Regions from separate parts of the Psychrobacillus sp. INOP01 genome, predicted to be linked through region 1. Evidence: riboswitches for the same ligand, from Rfam matches in the RefSeq annotation. Region 1 holds a riboswitch; the other holds the start of a gene.

What was found. A riboswitch is a leader RNA that binds a small molecule or an ion and turns the genes downstream of it on or off. The one in region 1 is predicted to bind cyclic di-GMP.
Region 2: linked by a shared signal. The riboswitch ahead of KD050_RS14890 (DUF5305 family protein) and the one ahead of KD050_RS02800 (competence type IV pilus major pilin ComGC) in region 1 are both predicted to bind cyclic di-GMP.

What each region holds. Positions count from the first base shown of each region.
Region 1 is NZ_CP073315.1:534,255-543,194, reverse strand. Features, by position in the region: gene KD050_RS02810 (type IV pilus twitching motility protein PilT) at 1-220, shown strand, start outside; gene KD050_RS02805 (type II secretion system F family protein) at 220-1,428, shown strand; cyclic di-GMP riboswitch class II at 1,497-1,580, shown strand; gene KD050_RS02800 (competence type IV pilus major pilin ComGC) at 1,605-2,033, shown strand; gene pilM (type IV pilus biogenesis protein PilM) at 2,124-3,095, shown strand; gene KD050_RS02790 (PilN domain-containing protein) at 3,107-3,709, shown strand; gene KD050_RS02785 (LysM peptidoglycan-binding domain-containing protein) at 3,706-4,716, shown strand; gene KD050_RS02780 (prepilin peptidase) at 4,744-5,499, shown strand; gene KD050_RS02775 (hypothetical protein) at 5,585-6,226, shown strand; gene KD050_RS02770 (Maf family protein) at 6,322-6,924, shown strand; gene radC (RadC family protein) at 6,921-7,619, shown strand; gene KD050_RS02760 (rod shape-determining protein) at 7,715-8,734, shown strand; gene mreC (rod shape-determining protein MreC) at 8,748-8,940, shown strand, end outside.
Region 2 is NZ_CP073315.1:3,000,090-3,009,029, forward strand. Features, by position in the region: gene KD050_RS14885 (S8 family serine peptidase) at 1-866, shown strand, start outside; cyclic di-GMP riboswitch class II at 1,199-1,282, shown strand; gene KD050_RS14890 (DUF5305 family protein) at 1,605-1,889, shown strand; gene KD050_RS14895 (sensor histidine kinase) at 1,876-3,555, shown strand; gene KD050_RS14900 (response regulator) at 3,555-4,199, shown strand; gene KD050_RS14905 (S-layer homology domain-containing protein) at 5,177-7,174, shown strand; gene KD050_RS14910 (hypothetical protein) at 7,516-8,244, shown strand; gene KD050_RS14915 (VanZ family protein) at 8,509-8,940, opposite strand, start outside.

The DNA.
Region 1 (8,940 bases):
TACTGGTAAAGGTAGAGTAGCTGCATTTGAGATACTTTTAAATGTTCCGGCAGTAAAAAATCTAATAAGAAATGAAAAAATCCATCAAATTCATTCCGTTATGCAGTCAAGCAAATCGATGGGTATGCAAACAATGGAAAGTGAACTAGAACGTCTAGCTAAAGAGAAATTAGTATCAAACGAACAACTAGAACCCTATTTTGCGGAGAAGATGGTATAATGGCTTATTTTCAATATAATGGGAGAGATAAAAAAGGAGAAATTGTGAAAGGTATCATGCGTGCTCCAACAGCTGATGATGCAAAATTAAAGCTTCGTAAAAAAGGTATAGCCGCGCGAGAAATTTCGATGAAAACTGGTTTTTTATACCAAGATTTAAATTTAGGAAGTGGAAAAGTTCCCTTCAAGGATTTAGTTATTTTTATTCGTCAGTTTTCGACTCTCATTAAAGCGGGTATATCCATATTAGATGCGACTTCGATTTTAAAGGATCAAACTTCGCAAAAAAAATTGAAGCAAGTTTTGGCTGAAATAGAAGAGGATCTTCGAGAAGGACATCCTTTTTCAGTTGCAGCAGAGCAGCATCCTAAAGTGTTTCCAGTATTATTTACGAATATGCTAAAGGCTGGGGAAGCGGGTGGACAATTTGACGAGATTTTAGATCAGTTAGCAGTCTATTATGAAAAACAAAATGAAACGAAACAAAAAGTGCAGTCTGCGATGATTTATCCGGCAGTACTTGGTATTGTTGCAGTAGGTGTTGTTATTTTCATGATAGGGTTTATCGTTCCTAGATTTGCGGGTATGTTTACATCATTTGGAGCAGAACTGCCATTCATTACACAATTTCTATTGGATTTAAGTGCTATTTTTCAAACTTGGTGGTGGGTAGCTCTAATATTAATAATCGGCATAAGTATAGCAGTAAGTGTACTAATAAAACGTGATCCATATCGATACTTAGCTCACAGTATAATACTTAGACTACCAATTTTTGGTCCCGTTATTCAAAAGTCAACACTTGCTCGAATGACAAGAACTCTAAGCAGTTTATATGCTGCTAGCGTTCCAGTGACTCAATCGTTATTAGTAGTCCGCAATGTGGTGGAAAATGCGGTTATTGAAGAAATTATTGAAAAAGCTAGTAAGAGTGTTCAAGAAGGTAACTCTTTAGCAACTCCTATGCTGGGTCATTGGGCAATTCCTTCATTTGTATCACAAATGATTGTACTTGGTGAAAAATCGGGGACACTCGACTTTATGCTGGCAAAAGTTGCAGATTTTTATGAGCAGGAAGTGGACACTGCTGCTGAGAGATTGAAGTCTCTAATAGAACCTGCGATGATTTTGTTTTTAGCAGTAGTCATTGGAGGAATCGTGGCAGCTATAATGATTCCTATGTTTTCAATCTTTTCAGAAGTTCAGTGAAAAAAGGTTAAAAGAACTATGTGAAAAGACTTGATATTTTAGTAGTTTTAACCGATATTATTAATAATAGATGTATTGGAAGCGAAGAGTAATTGTCGAATATTTGGGCACTTAGACGATTAGGAGCAATTAGTGCACCCACCCATGCAAATAATTTGTAATAAGGGGAGAATAAAATGAAAAAATGGTTGAAAACGATTAAGAATGAAAAAGGATTAACGCTTATCGAATTATTAGCAGTTGTAGTTATTTTAGGGATTATTGCAGCGATTGCAGTACCGTCAATTTCAGGAATAATTGATAATACAAAAAAAGATGCACATGTATCGAATGCTTTAATGATTATTAGTTCTGCTAAATTAGCAGAGGCGAGTGGTGCTTGGGATACTACTGCAACTTCTACTATAAAGGGAAGTGATTTAGTAGCAGGAAAGTATTTAGATTCTATTCCTAAAGATCCGGATGGGGATGTTGGTTATTCAACTGTTATTGTAAAAAAAGAAGGTATAGTTTATTCAATTAATCTTGTTGGTTCTAAAAGAAAATTAGATGCTTCAGAAACTGACTTAAGCACTAAGGGTAGAGAAGTAGTTAAAGCTAAATAATAAAATTTTATTTGTCAATAGCCCTTTGCATTCGTGCACGGGGCTATTATACTTATATCTATAGTTTTTAAAAGAAAGGCAGGGACATGAATGCTTACATATTGGAAATCACAACCTGCTGTTTTTATTACTTTTACCCAAAGATACATACGTATTTTAGTTGGTGGGCGGAAGAATGAATATATTAAGTTTATACAACAAGTGATTGAAGAGGGGACTTTCCAGTCGGGTCAGATAGTACATGAAGAACGACTTATTCAGCAATTGTCGTCCATTGTCAAAAAACATAAACTACAAGGTATACCAACCTTTTTCTCTTTTTCTCAACATGATTTACTTTTGCGTTCCACTACAATTCCTCAATCCGTTCCTCCGAGTGAATGGAAAGGTCATCTATATTTGGAACTAGGAGAATCTTTTCATCTGCCTTTTTCCGATCCTATTATAGAAATTGTAGGGGATAATCGAGTAACAGGGAAAGACGAAGTTATTGCCCTCGCTGTTCCTGAAAAAGACGTCACTACGATTGAACGGGTACTAATGAAAGCAAAACTTAGACCGGTTATTATTGATGTTCCGTTTTTAAGTTTATATCGTTTATTTGCAGAAATGAACAAGTTAGAAGAATCTGCGCATGTGCTACTAATTCACTTAGAATTAGATGTTATGCAGTTAAGTATGTTTCATGATCATAAACCAGTTTATGTACGAACAATGGGTATTCGACCATTTGAGTCTTTTTCAGGATACGAGACACGCACTGGATTTCAATATATCCAAGTAGATGGAAATGAAATGGTGCTAGAGGATCATCTTGCTATCATAGAGAAAGAAGTTGCTCGTCTGCAATCATTTTATTTATATAATTTACGAAATGGAAAATACTCTATTGATACGATTTGTATTGCAGGGGATCACCCACTGATCCCTATTATTGCTTCTAATCTACAGACGACTGAACTCTTATCTGTGTATCAAATGACGGATGATAAATGGGCGACAAAAGAGGGTGTCCATATTCCCGCTTCTTTTGCAGAGCTTGTTGGACTTTCCTGGAAATAGGTGAATAGATAATGTATATAGATATAAACTTACTTCAGAAGAAAACGAGAAAGATAGAGTGGCTAGCCGTTGCGATTATTCTTGGTATTACTGCTCTGTCTACGGTTTTTTTTCTGTATTACTTACACCACCAAGAGAAGACTGTTGAACAACAGCTAGAAACCAATTTAGAAAATGAATTATTATTGAAGCAAACGGAGCAACAAAATATAGAGACTAGTCTCTCTGATAAAGAGCATTTAGAGATTCTCGTAGAATGGGCGGAGAGTAAACCAGTTCCTACTGTATTTTTGTTAAAACACTTATCACAAAGTCTCCCAGAACACGGGTTTATAAAGCTATTTACTTATACTACTAATAATTCTTCTGTATCACTTATAGGACAATTTGAATCTAATACTGAGGCAGCGCACTATTTAACAACGCTGAAAGCTTCGCCGTATGTTATGGAAGCAACCTTAACATCTCTCGCTACTGATATTGATACTGAGGTAGATATCACAGCTGTTAGTGATACACAACAGTTTCAGCCTCGTGTAGAAGCAAACTATGAAATTATTATAGACATAGAAAGCTTAAAACAAGCATCGGTTGAGGAGGTGCCTGCCTCATGATTCATTTTCAGAAGCAACATTGGTTAACGATTATGATAGGAATATTTCTTATATTTACTGTGGGTATTTTATATTATTTCACTTCATTTTCAACTTTGAAAGTGCATAACTTTACTCTAGAAAAACAACTGACAAATGTAAAATCAGATCAAACTACAGAAATCGATATGGAAAAGTTACAGCAAGACTTATCGGACCTAGTTGTAAAGGTACCTGTTGAAAAGCTAGTAGATTCCATTATTCTCGACCTTGAAGGTGCAGCAGTTGGCTCGGATAGTATTATATTGAATGCGGCTTTTTCTGACGTGCAGAAAGAGGAGCAACCAGTTTCACCAGCAGAAGATACTTCAATAACAGAACAGCCAACTGAAGAACAGTCATATGATTTAGATAATGAGAATGGTGAGTTACTCCCACTAGAGGAAGTGGTTGTAATAACTCCTGATGGATTAGAAGCAATTTCTATATCCTTAACGGTATTATCAAAAGACTTCGATGCTTTGACAAAGTTTTTAGAAAATATCCGAAAAAATCCACGCATTTATGTGGTTGAATCTTTTTCATTTCAAGGGTATGAAGAAGGAGAAGTATTACCAGGACCACAGGAAGATCAGCTTGAATACAGTGTAGTACTTTCTACATATTACGCACCTGTAATAACTGGAGTAGCGAATAAATTTGGATTAGTAATTCCCCCTATTTCTAATAAAAATAATCCGATATATGATGTTTTGGAGGAGCGGCAAGCTCCATCAATTGAAGAAACACCATTGAATGAAACAGAGACTGAGACTGAAGTGGAAGTAGAAGAATTTACTGAGGATGTTTCAGTACAAGGGGAACCTGAAAAGCCTTCCATTAAAACATATAAAGTGCAACCAGGAGATACACTCTATTCTATTTCTATGAAATTTTACAGATCGCGCACGGGAGAATCCATTATCAAAAAAGCCAATAAGCTAAAATCTGATATGGTGATTATTGGTGAAACATTATTAATACCATAATATGAACATGAAGGTAAAGAGGTAGATATGGAAATTATAATCATTTTTTTATTTTTCTTATACGGTCTAGTTTTCGGTTCCTTCTTTAACGTAGTAGGCTTACGCATTCCAAAAGGGGAGTCGATTGTTCGTCCGCCTTCCCATTGTACGATTTGTAATCGAAATTTAACGTTTAAAGATCTTGTGCCTGTATTTTCTTTTGTAGTTCTAAAAGGAAAATGCCGAGGGTGTGGGACAAAGATTCATTGGGTGTATCCAGTGATGGAACTAGTGACTGGCCTTCTTTTTACCTTTGCTTACTATCAGTTAGGTTTCACTTTGGAGCTAGCAGTTGCTCTATTGTTTATTTCACTTTTAGTTATAATTACGGTGTCGGATATTGCGTATATGCTAATTCCTGATAAAATACTGTTATTTTTTTTGATACCTTTAATAGTGTTAAGAGTATTTGAGCCACTTAGCCCCTGGTGGGATAGTATTATCGGTGCGGTTGTTGGTTTTTGTGTGTTATTCCTCATCGCGGTTGTGTCCAAGGGGGGCATGGGTGGAGGGGATATTAAGCTATTCTTCGTAATAGGTTTAGTTTTGGGCTGGGTTCCAACTCTATTGACTCTATTTTTAGCCTCTATTATTGGTACGGTTATTGGTATTATTTCTTTAAGGCGATCTAAACAAGGCAGAAAAACACCTATTCCATTTGGTCCATCGATAGCTATAGCGGCTATTATCGCTTATTTTTATGGTGAGTTGCTTGTCGATTGGTATGTAAATTTGTTTTTTTAACTCGATAACTTTTTTGGACGAGCCGACATAGGTCTCGTCTTTTTTTATAATCTTCGTGATAAGGTTATGAAAAAGAGGTGATTCTATGCCAATTGGTAGACGCAATAATACGAGAAAAAAAGTAATATTAGCTGGCATACAAGGATTGATCATTGGAGTTGTAGGAGTACTATTGTTCGGATTAATATTAAATTTAGCTAATGATAAGAAAGCTGAAAGTGAAGAGGCCGAAATTACGACTCCTAAAGATGAAGGCAAAAAAGTAGAGGTTACAGGAGAAGTTGAAGAGAAATCTCTTCCTTTCCAAGCAAAACAATACGGCATGTTCACTTCTAAAGAAAGTGCGATGGCTTTTATAGGATCACAGCCTTCCCTTGCAAAAGCAAGTATTTTCCAAGTGGACAACCAGTTTTTTGTTTGGAGTGATTTATACGTTACAACTATTCCTACACAAGAAGCAGATGTATTACCTACCTTTATAAAAAGTTTGTACGTTTCGACTAAGGGTTGTGAAGATCCTAAAGTAATAAAAGTAATGGAATTAATACAACAAGAGAACTTAAGTAAAAATTTTTTCGAGTCTCTTGATAAAAAAGAAGAGTATCCAGATGATTTAATGCAAATAGTTCAAGCTATATCAGCGTTTTCAGATGTTCCTTCTGTCATGAGATCACATATTTTTTCTCATTATGTTGCGACGAATAATTGTTTGAAATTGAATTTTTGACGTTAATTTCGCGGCAAAAATTCAATTGTTGTTTTTTATACACAATTTCTATTTTTTCAATAGTTTTGTATGCTATTGAAAAGGAGGAATAAGAATTGAAACTAACAACTAACAATCGATTTATTTTAGCTAGTGAGTCACCTAGAAGAAAGGAACTCTTTAGTAAACTCGGTATTCCATTTGAGGTTATTGCTTCAGGAGCTGCAGAAATAGTGGAAGGAAATATTTCTGTAGAAGAAGTGGCAATAAATATCGCTATTGGCAAAACAACTGCTATTTTAAATGAGAATCCTTCAGCAATCGTCATTGGGGCGGATACAATTGTAAGCTTTGGGGATGAATTATTGATGAAACCGAAAGATAATGCTGAAGCAAAAACTTTTCTACAAAAACTTTCAGGAAATACGCACCAAGTTACTACCGGTGTTGCTATTTATGGTGAGAGCTACTCGATTAGTTTTGCTGAAACTACTTCGGTGAAATTTTTTGATCTTACTGAAGGACAAATAGATGCTTATGTGGCAACGGGAGATTCTTTAGATAAAGCAGGGGCTTATGGAATTCAAACAATGGGTGGATTATTCGTCGAAAGTATCCAGGGAGACTATAACAATGTTATTGGACTTCCAATCAGTCGCTTGTTTAAAGTATTATTGTCACTACGTTTGATAGAAATTGAGCGGGTGGTAAATTCATGAATTCTAAGTTACCGCCTTCCCTTATGATTCGTGATGTACATGTGTCTGATCGTCCAAGGGAACGACTAGTTAGACAAGGTCCCTCAAGCTTATCTAACCAAGAATTGATCGCAATCCTGCTTCGTACCGGTACGAAGCAGGAATCTGTTCTTCACCTCGCTAACCGTGTCCTCAATTATTTTGAACAAATTCAGGAACTAAAAAATGCTTCCATCGAAGAAATAACTGCCGTTAAAGGTATTGGACAAGCAAAAGCGGTCCAACTACTAGCGGCAGTTGAACTGGGGAAAAGACTATCTCAACAAAAGACTGATGGCAAATTTACGATTCGTTCTCCGAAAGATGCGGCTACTTACTTAATGCAAGATATGACTTCATTGAACCAAGAGCATTTCGTCACTCTATTTTTGAATGTCAAAAATCAAATCCTTCACAAACAAACAATTTTTATTGGATCTCTTAATGCCTCGATAGTACATCCTAGAGAAATTTTCCGCGAAGCTGTAAAACGTTCAGCTGCCTCGATAATTTGTGCCCACAATCACCCTTCCGGTAATCCTGCACCATCAACAGAAGATATTGACGTGACGAAAAGACTATATGAAGCAGGTTTAATTATGGGCATAGAATTGCTCGATCACGTGATTATCGGTGATCACCAGTTTATCAGCTTAAAAGAAAAAGGGTATATGTGACACTGTGCATTTTCCGTTCTATCAGTTATAATGAGTGTTATGACTTTATGACAACGAAGTGAAACTTGCTTGAGATAGAAAGGGAGTAAATAATTGTGTTTGGATTTGGATCAAGAGATTTGGGTATAGATTTAGGAACAGCGAATACGCTAGTTTTCATTAAAGGAAAAGGGATTGTGCTCAGAGAGCCATCAGTTGTAGCGAAAAATGTACAAAACGGCGCTATTGTAGCGGTAGGGAACGATGCGAAAAATATGATCGGTCGTACTCCAGGTTCAATAGTTGCAATTCGTCCTATGAAGGATGGAGTTATCGCAGATTTTGATACAACTTCTGCAATGATTGAATATTATTTGAAAAATGCAATGAAAGCATCTGGAATGTCATGGAGCAAACCAAATGTCATGATTTGTGTGCCATTTGGTATTACCTCTGTGGAGCAACGAGCGGTAATTGATGCTGCTAAGCAAGCAGGTGCACGTGATGCTCTAACAATAGAAGAGCCTTTCGCAGCTGCAATTGGTGCAAATTTACCTGTATGGGAACCTACTGGTAGTATGGTCGTTGATATAGGTGGAGGTACTACAGAAGTTGCGGTTATATCATTAGGCGGCATTGTTACAAGTGAATCAGTTCGTGTTGCAGGAGATTCGATGGACCATGCTATTACTGCATATATCCGAAAAACATATAATTTAACGATTGGTGAACGTACAGCAGAAGCGATTAAAATTGAAATTGGCTCTGCGAGAGTGTCCGATCAAGTTGACAAAATGGATATTCGCGGACGTGATCTAGTTACTGGGTTGCCAAAAACAATTGAAATTACCTCTAAAGAAATTTCCAATGCGTTACGTGAGTCAATTTCCTCTATTATTGATGGGGTGAAAAAGACATTAGAACAAACTCCACCTGAATTATCAGCGGACGTGATGGAGCGAGGAATCATGTTAACCGGTGGTGGTGCATTACTGAAAAACCTAGACAAAGTTATCAGTGATCAAACGAATATGCCTGTATTTATTGCAGAAAATCCTCTAGATTGTGTTGCAATTGGTACTGGAAAAGCGTTAGATCATATGAATCTATTGAAACGTCAACAAACAAAACACTAAGGAGAAGTGTGATATGCCACAATTTTTTTCGAATAAGCGATTAATATTGCTGCTTGTAGGGATGATTTTTCTTGTGGCGCTCATCAGCTTTTCTTTGCGAGATCGAAATCATGCATCCCTGCCTGAACAGCTGATCAAAGATGTGGTCGGTTTTGGACAATCTATGTTTTCCAAGCCGACCCAGTATATAACGGGTGTTTTTGATA
Region 2 (8,940 bases), 1.8 Mb from region 1:
CAGATGGTCCACCAAGCTACGGCACATTCGAGTCAGATACAGTTAAAGATGTTACAAAAGATGCGACGTACACAGTAGCAGATCCAAAAGTAGCTACTGTAACAGATGGTTTAGTTACTGCTAAAGCAGCAGGTAAAACAACTATTACTGTAAAATATGGTGGCAATGAAAAAACGGTAAACGTAACAGTTACAAATCCACCAACAGACCCAGGAAATCCTGGAAATGGAGGCGGTGGCGGAAACCCGGGTACATCTAATCCAGGAACGGGTAATCCAGGTCCAGTTAAACCTACACCACCAGTGACACCAACGCCATCACCAATTATATTTACAGACGTACCTGCTAAACATTGGGCAGCGGATTATATCCAAAAAGCTGCATTATTAGGCTTCATGAAAGGATATCCAGATGGCTCATTCAGACCAGAGCAATCTTTGACACGTGCACAAGCAACTTCCTTAATCGTTCGTGCATTAAAATTAGAAACACAAGAAGCAGCACCGTTTGAAGATATCGCGAATTTTGCGGCTGAAACAAAATCGGAAATTGCTGCGGGCTATAAATACGGCATTATCAAAGGAGATAATGGTAAATTTAAGCCTTCTGAAAAAGTAACGCGTGCACAGCTTGCTTTAATGATTGAACGCGCATATGCATTCAAAACAGGCAAAAAGTACACGGCTACTAAAATAGCACCATTCTCAGATATCGCTGCCTACGACGAAGAAACGATCAATGCAATCTCTATGCTTTATGAGCTACAAGTAGTGAATGGATCTGACGGTAAATTTAACCCATCACATCCAACTACTCGCGCACAAGCTGCAAAAATCTTCACAAACTTCATGGGTGGCTTAAAATAATGAACTAAAAAACTCTCCTTCTGTCCTATTGGATGGAAGGAGAGTTAAACTTTTAACAATAAAAATGGAATAAACTCCCGTTCCGCAAGTAAACCATCTCGAGCGCAAGTAAACCAAGCAGAACCGCAAGTAAACCCCGCTACTCCGCAAGAACCGCTCCCTAGAGAGCAAGTATCCTCCAGATGAACGCAAGTAAACACCCGATAATAGCATTCCATAAGTATACATAGCAATAGATGCCCTAACTTCGACAAAAATAGAACTTAATCAACAGCACAGAGTGACGTATTATTTAGTTTTAAATTGGTTATAATGACATAAGAAATAGCATATTTTAACAAGGATACTGTGAAATACTTCTTGTATATGGGCACCTAAGAAGTATGGAGTAATTGGTGCAACCGACCTGATTAAACTTGAGCGCTGGCTCGATTTAATTGGGTTTTTATTATGAGATGGAGGTGACAGGTTGAAAAAAAGATTAATCATTATAAAGCTAGTTGCTGTGTCGGGCTCATTCTTCTCATCACAGAGCAATATTTTCTCAACTGTCCATATAGCATTAAGGTAATAGCAGAAGAGGAAGATGCACTAATCGTAATATATAGTGTAGAACTATTTGAGACAACTGACTTAGTGAGGTTAGTAGAGGTACTTCCTCTATCTTCCCTGGGGAATGACAGAAATTTTACTTATCCCCAATTGGTGAAAACTCGAGTAAAACCAATCAAATCGGAGGTGGGCCCTATCAACAAAAAGTATGGTAAACGAATTATTACAGTGACGCAGGACATAAAAGGTGCTCCGAGGTTGATTATTAGTTTGAATTCGTTTAAATCGATTCTTCAATTGTCCGATGAAAAGGAGCTTCCAATATTTTTAAACAAGAATCCTGAGGAAGGCCGCCCGGTATTTTTTATAGTGGATGGCGATTATGTATATAGTTATGAGCCTGCGAGTAGGGAATTAGTAAGGAATACTAGAATAGATCCATCCATTAGTGGTGTATATGCGGAGAGCTAATCTAGTTTATACATTTTTAAACAAGAATCCATCGAGTAATTTGAACTTATTATTTCTTTACCGTTATATTTCTCTACTATTGACTTCGTTTTTTTATTTGTTTGGACCTCAGCCTTCGCTTGCTTTTAAAGCGGGTGTTGTTGTGTCGCTAGGCGTTGCTGCATGGGTTTTAACAGATTTACAGCGGAGATATTTGGAGTATACGAATCTAGTGAAATTGATAGTTTTGATAGAAACCCTTGGTGTAACATTGCTACTCATCCCAACTGGAGGTATTTCCAGTCCATTTATCTGGTATGCATTGAATCCCATTCTTGTAGCTGCAACCCTTCTAACCCCTAGATTTAGCTGGGGGACATTAACGTTTTACCTTGCAACTGCGACATTTATCGCTAATCAGAGTGATAGTATAATCGTCGTTTTAGAAGACATATCCTATTTTTATCTCGTCTGTATATTGATTACTTTACTTGCTAGTTTATTTTCCGGGTTAACGAAGGAACTACAGGAGCAGCAAGAAGAACTACTCGAAGTAAATGGTAAACTTGCGAATACGAATGAGAAATACCAAGAGACATTGGAGCATATTATGTCCCTTTACCATATGTTAGAAAATTTTTCTTCCAATAAAAACCCGAAAAAGCTAGCAGAGGTCATGACGATGACCTTGATGAAATGCTTACAAAAGGATACGGCTTTCTTTTGGGTAACGGATCGCGCCTTTCAAAAAAGCTATATATCAAATGAAACAACCAATAGAAGTCTAGAGATGGAGTTAACAAACGATTGGGAGCATCTACGAAAACAAAAAGGTGCTTTTACTCGTAAATATCATAACCAACAGTACTGGATGAAGATAATTAGGACAACCGAGTATATAGGAGTGATAGGCGTAAACGATTCTATTAAAACAGAAGTAAAAAACACATTTTTACTCCACCGCACTTTCGAATTTCTCGCGGAGCTTAGTGAAATGATGCTGGAAAGAATTCATATGGATCATATGATGGACCAGCTTGCGATTAGCGAAGAGCAGAATCGTATTGCCAATGAAATGCATGATAGTGTGTCACAGCGATTGTTTGGAATTGTCTATTCATTGCATAGTTTACGAGTAAAAAGTCAGAATATTTCAACTAAAGAATTAGAGCAGGAATTTGAATTCCTGTCACAGACAGCTAATGCGACGATGAAAGAGCTGCGAGCCTCTATTTATCGATTAAGTACAGTAAAAAAAGGAGAGAAACCATTTCTTGTGCTTATTGAAAATTACTTGGTGGAATACGCAAAGTTAAATGACATTCGCATTGTCTATGATATAACAGGCGATGAATCAACTATTACAGCAAATACAAAGAATGGTCTATATCGAATCATTTGTGAAGCATCCGGAAATGCCGTTCGACATGGTAAGTGTACGGTTATCGAAGTAACACTAGCCTTAGAGGCAGAGAGAACTTACCTAATTATTAAGGATAATGGAATAGGTATACAGACGAAGACTGGCTCAATGAAAGAACAAGGAATTGGGATATCTAATATGCAAAATATTGTACATTCTTTAGGTGGTACATTTGAAATAGGGACCCCTTATAAAATGGGAACTACCATACAGATTGATATTCCACATATAAAAATGCATAAAAAACAAGAGGTGTTTGGATAATGACAGTGGTTATAATTGACGATCATCCATTAATTCGTAGAGGGTTGAATTCATTATTTTCCTTAAGCGGATCATTGAAAGTGCTTGGAGAAGCTACTAATAGAAGAGAAGCTATGGAACTGTTAAATGCAGTAAAACCAGATATAGCAATCGTAGATCTTCGATTAGGAGAGGAATCAGGAATCGAGCTAATAACAGAAGCAATCCGAGTGGGTATTAAGAGTAAATTTGTCATTCTTACCTCATCCACTAACGAGGAAGACTTTAAAAAAGCAAAAGAAATAGGAGTTGCTGGTTATTTGCTAAAGGAAGCATTGCCTGAAGAATTGTTACATGCACTGCAAATGATAAGAAAGGGTCGTAAATACTATGATCCAACCGTTTTGGATTTACTCATGAAAGCTCCAACCCCTTTGGATGAAGATGGACATATTGAACAACTAACACCTAAAGAGATGGAGATATTAATCGAACTAGGTAAAGGGCATTCCAATAAGGAAATCTCTAAAGTCCTCTATATTACTGAATTCACCGTAAAAAAGCATGTCAGTCAAGTATTTGCCAAGCTTGGTCTCGCAGATAGAACCCAAGCAGCCCTATACGCAAATGCAAAGGGCCTCGTCAAATACGTTGTAAACTCATAAAAGAGCCATCTGAGAAGTCTCAGATGGCTTTTTCTTTTCTAGCGTACCTGTGTCAGATTCAATTGGCCATCAAATTGTGGCAGACAAAGGGACGCTACTTAATACATCAGAAAGTATATTAAAATGTCCCGTGAACATTAAGTTCTTGGTGATTAATCAAATAAAAAATAACACTATGATTTCCACTTCAGGCGGACGCTTTCCGCAGGGTGAGCGATGAACCATCACCGACGCTTCGCGTTCGCCTGTGATGTTTCATCTGTCTCACTCATCCTGCCGGAGTCGCCACCTTCCACTTCAATCAATAAACGTGTAGTTCTAAGGAATAGTATATAGTATAGCCTATAACTAAGAAGATAAGATTATTTAAATTTAAATGCTATTATCCAATAATAAATGGGAAAGCAGATTTCTGTTATTCTAGTGGAAATAAAGAGAAGTAGTAGGTGTTTTTTCAATAATGAAGCGAGATAGCGAACGAAATTGCATCTTCGAGAGCTTCCATTATGAATAGGAAAGTAGCTTTTTTCTAGTTATACAAAAACGCACTAACCTGTTTCTAAAAGTTGTAGGAGGGCGACAGACAGATAAACGCCATAAGATTACCGAAAAAAAGTGATATTGGTTGTGACGGAGGACACAACCAATATCACTAAAAATTCACTCGGTAATAATATAGCAAACGGCTGTCCAAAGCCCTTCGAAAAAGATAGAAACAGGTTTTGACTATAAAGGACCGAGCATCTTTTTGCCCGGTTTTTCTTATGCTCAACACCTATCGTATAACAGGTACTATTAATCATATGGAAGCAATAATATTTGTGCAATAATACTACATAATATCCCACAATATTACAGATAATAACCTGAATGGGAATTTTTTTGGAATATTTTGTTTTAGAATTATCTTTTAATATGGTATAGTTGTCCCTATAGGTCAATATTATTATAGTTTTGACAAACAAGGAGGAAATTGGATGAAGAATAACAAAAAAGCATACCAAAAATTATTCAAAGCAGCATTAGCAACATCACTGGCAACAGGAGCAGTGGTAACTGTAGCTCCTTTTAATACGGAAGCAGCAGGTTTCACCGATTTAAAATCGACACATGTACATTATAGTTCAGTTCTGAATTTAACTGAAAGAGGCATCGTTAAAGGATTTACAGACGGTACATTTAAACCAGAAGCTTCTGTAACTCGTGGACAAGCTGCAAAAATTATCGCTTTAGCATTAGGCTTAGATACTAAAAATGTAGTGAATCCAAATTTTAAGGATATTAAAACGGACAACGAATACTACGGTCCAATTGCTGCACTTGTAGCTGAAGGCATTGTATCAGGTAAAGAAGATGGTACATACGGTCCAGGTGAAAAGCTATCACGTAGCCAAATGGCGAAAATTATTACATTAGCATTCGGATTTGAAGAAGGTAAACTAACAGATACAAAGTTTACAGATGTGAAAGCAAATGATTGGTACAATGGATACCTTCAAACTCTATTAGACAATGAAATTACTACTGGAACAACTGCGACTACTTTTTCACCATATGCAAATGTGAAACGTGGCCAAATGGCATCGTTCGTCGTACGTGCAGAAGCAGCTTCAAAACCGGTAACAGTTATTAGTGTTTCAGATAACTCTGTAGAGACTTCAACTGGAACTTATACAATTGCAGAAGATTTGAAAAAAGTATTCAATGCGACAAATGCAGTAGCACTAAAAAATGCAAATATTAAATTCACTGAAAAAGGCGGTCAAATCGTTGCAGTGAAATCTCTTGAAATTACTGCTGTTGGAACCGAAGCTACTAATATCGTACTAGACGGAGCAAATTCTTCTGTTGCAGGTAGCCTAAAAGTAAATGGAGACTACGTAACAGTTAAAAACCTTACGATCAATGGTGACTTAGTAATTGGTAAAGGTGTAAAAAACAGCTTTCTAGCAGACAAAATTGCAGTTAAAGGGAACACAGAAGTTTCCGATAAAACAACAGGTGTATCTGCAGCAGCATTACCAGTGGCAGCAAAAATTAGTTTCGCCAATTCAAAACTGTCTACAGTTGTTTTAAAAAAACTAAATGCATCACTAAATTTAACAGGTACTAGTTCAGTAACTTCTATTAATGTAGATTCAAACGCTACAGTATCAGCAGACAAAAATATCACTATTCCACGTGTAACTACTGGAACTGGTGCAAGTGAAGTAACACTAAATGCAGCAACTAAAGATTTCTTAGTAAATTCATTAAACTTTGCATTAAATGGTACTGCTAAAATCGGGTCAATTACACTTGTTAAGGCAGATTTAAAATTGTCACTAGGTACTAGCTTGGCTATAGAGAATCTAGTATTACCAGTAGGAAAAACTGCTTCAGACGTAATTAGTAACTTTAATGCAATAAAAGGTCAAATTGAAAAAATTGGTGGAGTAGCAAATCCTGACGCTGGACAAGTAACACCTCCAGCAGCTGGCGGTGGCGGCAACAGTGGTGGTGGAAATGGCGGAGGAAGCGGAACTGACTATACTGCTGGTAATGCTTTATTAGATACAATACTTTCGGCAAATGCAGGCGAAGGGAATATTAAAGATATTACCGTATCATTAAATGAAAATACTAATGTATTTACAGTAAAAATACCTAGTAACTCGACGTACAAATTAACAGATTTTAAACAAAATATGGTTGATGTATTTACACCTTTAAAAACAAGAGCGGTAGTAAATTCAGCAAGTGTTAGTTTCACGGCTTATGGCGTTGACTATGTAGTAAGTGATTCTAATATTAATAATAATCAAAGTGTAGAAGCAATAATCAATAATGCCTTAGACAAAGTTATTAACACTGGAATTACAGAAGATACTGCACTGAAGTTACTTATTGACAATTCATTAACTATTTCGATAGCAGGTACAATTGACACAAAACCTTTTAATGCTTCTTATGTATTTTCTTTTGAAAACAAATAATTAATTTGAAACTCTTCTTGTCTAAAATGGACAAGAAGAGTTTATTTTTGTTTTAGGTGATTGTAGTGAAAGGCGGCGACTCCAGCGGGATGAGTGAGACAGATGAAACATCACAACGTACCCGAAGGGGCGGTGATGGTTCATCGCTCACCCCGCGGAAAGCGTCCGACTGGAACGGAAATCAGCCGTATAGTTTACCTGGACTTTAAATAAGTAATATAATCTTTTGTAACCTCATATAAAAACTACATAATCCCCCAAATTTCCACAATATTCTATGCGAACCATCTAATCTCATGCTAAACTATCATTAACATAATATTTTCATAAAGGAGAATTACATGAAGAAAAGAAAAAAACTGAAAATCTTCCTATTGATATCTTTAGTTATTATCCTCGGAGCTGTAGGTTACTTACTATATGAATTTAAGTTTAAAACATACGATGTAGCAGACGATGAGGTTTCGGAGATTGTGGAGGATCCATATGTTCTGGAATTACCAGATGGTAGCAAAATCACAATGGACAAAGATGGAAATGTGGTAGAGGACTATTCTTCAACGCAAACTGCTTCTAATGAAGGCAATTCAACAACTGACGGAGGGTCATCTGAACAAATAGCAACTTCTGGCCAAAGTGGTTCAACAGATTCCAATGAAACTGGAGAATCAAGTGGGTCCACAACTTCACCAGGTTCATCCGATAATTCACCAGCACAACCAACAGTTGGATCGATAAAAGAAAAGTATATCCCTGCTTTTACTGCACTTGAAGGACAAGCAGATGCAAAGATAAACGCATTAATAGGTCGTGCAAAAACAGAGTACACGAGTAAAAAAGCAAATGGGGAAGGCATCGATTTCGGTTACTTCTATAACAAATACATGGCAGCAGCAGAAGGCTTAGAAGCAAATACGGATACTATTTTTAATGGAGTTTTAGCAGCCGTAGAGAAGGATCTTGTAGCGAACGGCTTTGATAAGTCCTATGCAAAAAGCTTTAAGGATGAATATGAAGCTACGAAAAAAGCAAGAAGAGATAGTATTCTAAGTAAAGCACTTGGAAGATAAGAAAAGTGCAAGTGCTTATATTTTGGAAGTCAGTCTAAGTTCGCAACATCGTGTCTTAACGACTGACTGAACCACGAATATTTATCACTTTGTTAATTGTAGCGGCAGGCGGCGACTCTAGCGGGATAAGGGAGACAGATAAGCCATCACAAACGACGCGATAGCGACGGTGATGGCTTATCGCTCCCTCCGCGGAAAGCGTCCGCCTAGAGCGAAAATTATTTTAATTCACTTAAATAAAAATCCGTTTGGCCCCACTGGGACCTAACGGATTTTTTGCCTCATACATTTTACACATATAAAAACACACAGGAAAGTTAAAGCACCACTCATATCGAGAAATACATCCTGCCAAGAAGGAGTTCGTCCACCTGTCAGTTGTTGGTGGAATTCATCGGCAATCGCCAATACTAGTGTGGACAGCATCGCTAACAAAAACCGATATCTGACCTTAGGCAATACACCATAAAAGACTAATGCTACTAAACCAAATAGAAAGAAATGGGCACTTTTTCGAATAACGAATTCGACAAAATGATAATAGCCTCGTTCCTCCACGGAGATTGTACGACCCCAATAAGGTATTTCTAATTTCTGTAGCGGAGCTTCTAGAGGTTTCGCAACTAGAAAGTCCTCAAATAAAGGTATTAGAGACTGTTGTTCATATGTTTGGCTGGATGAGAAAAACAAAATAGT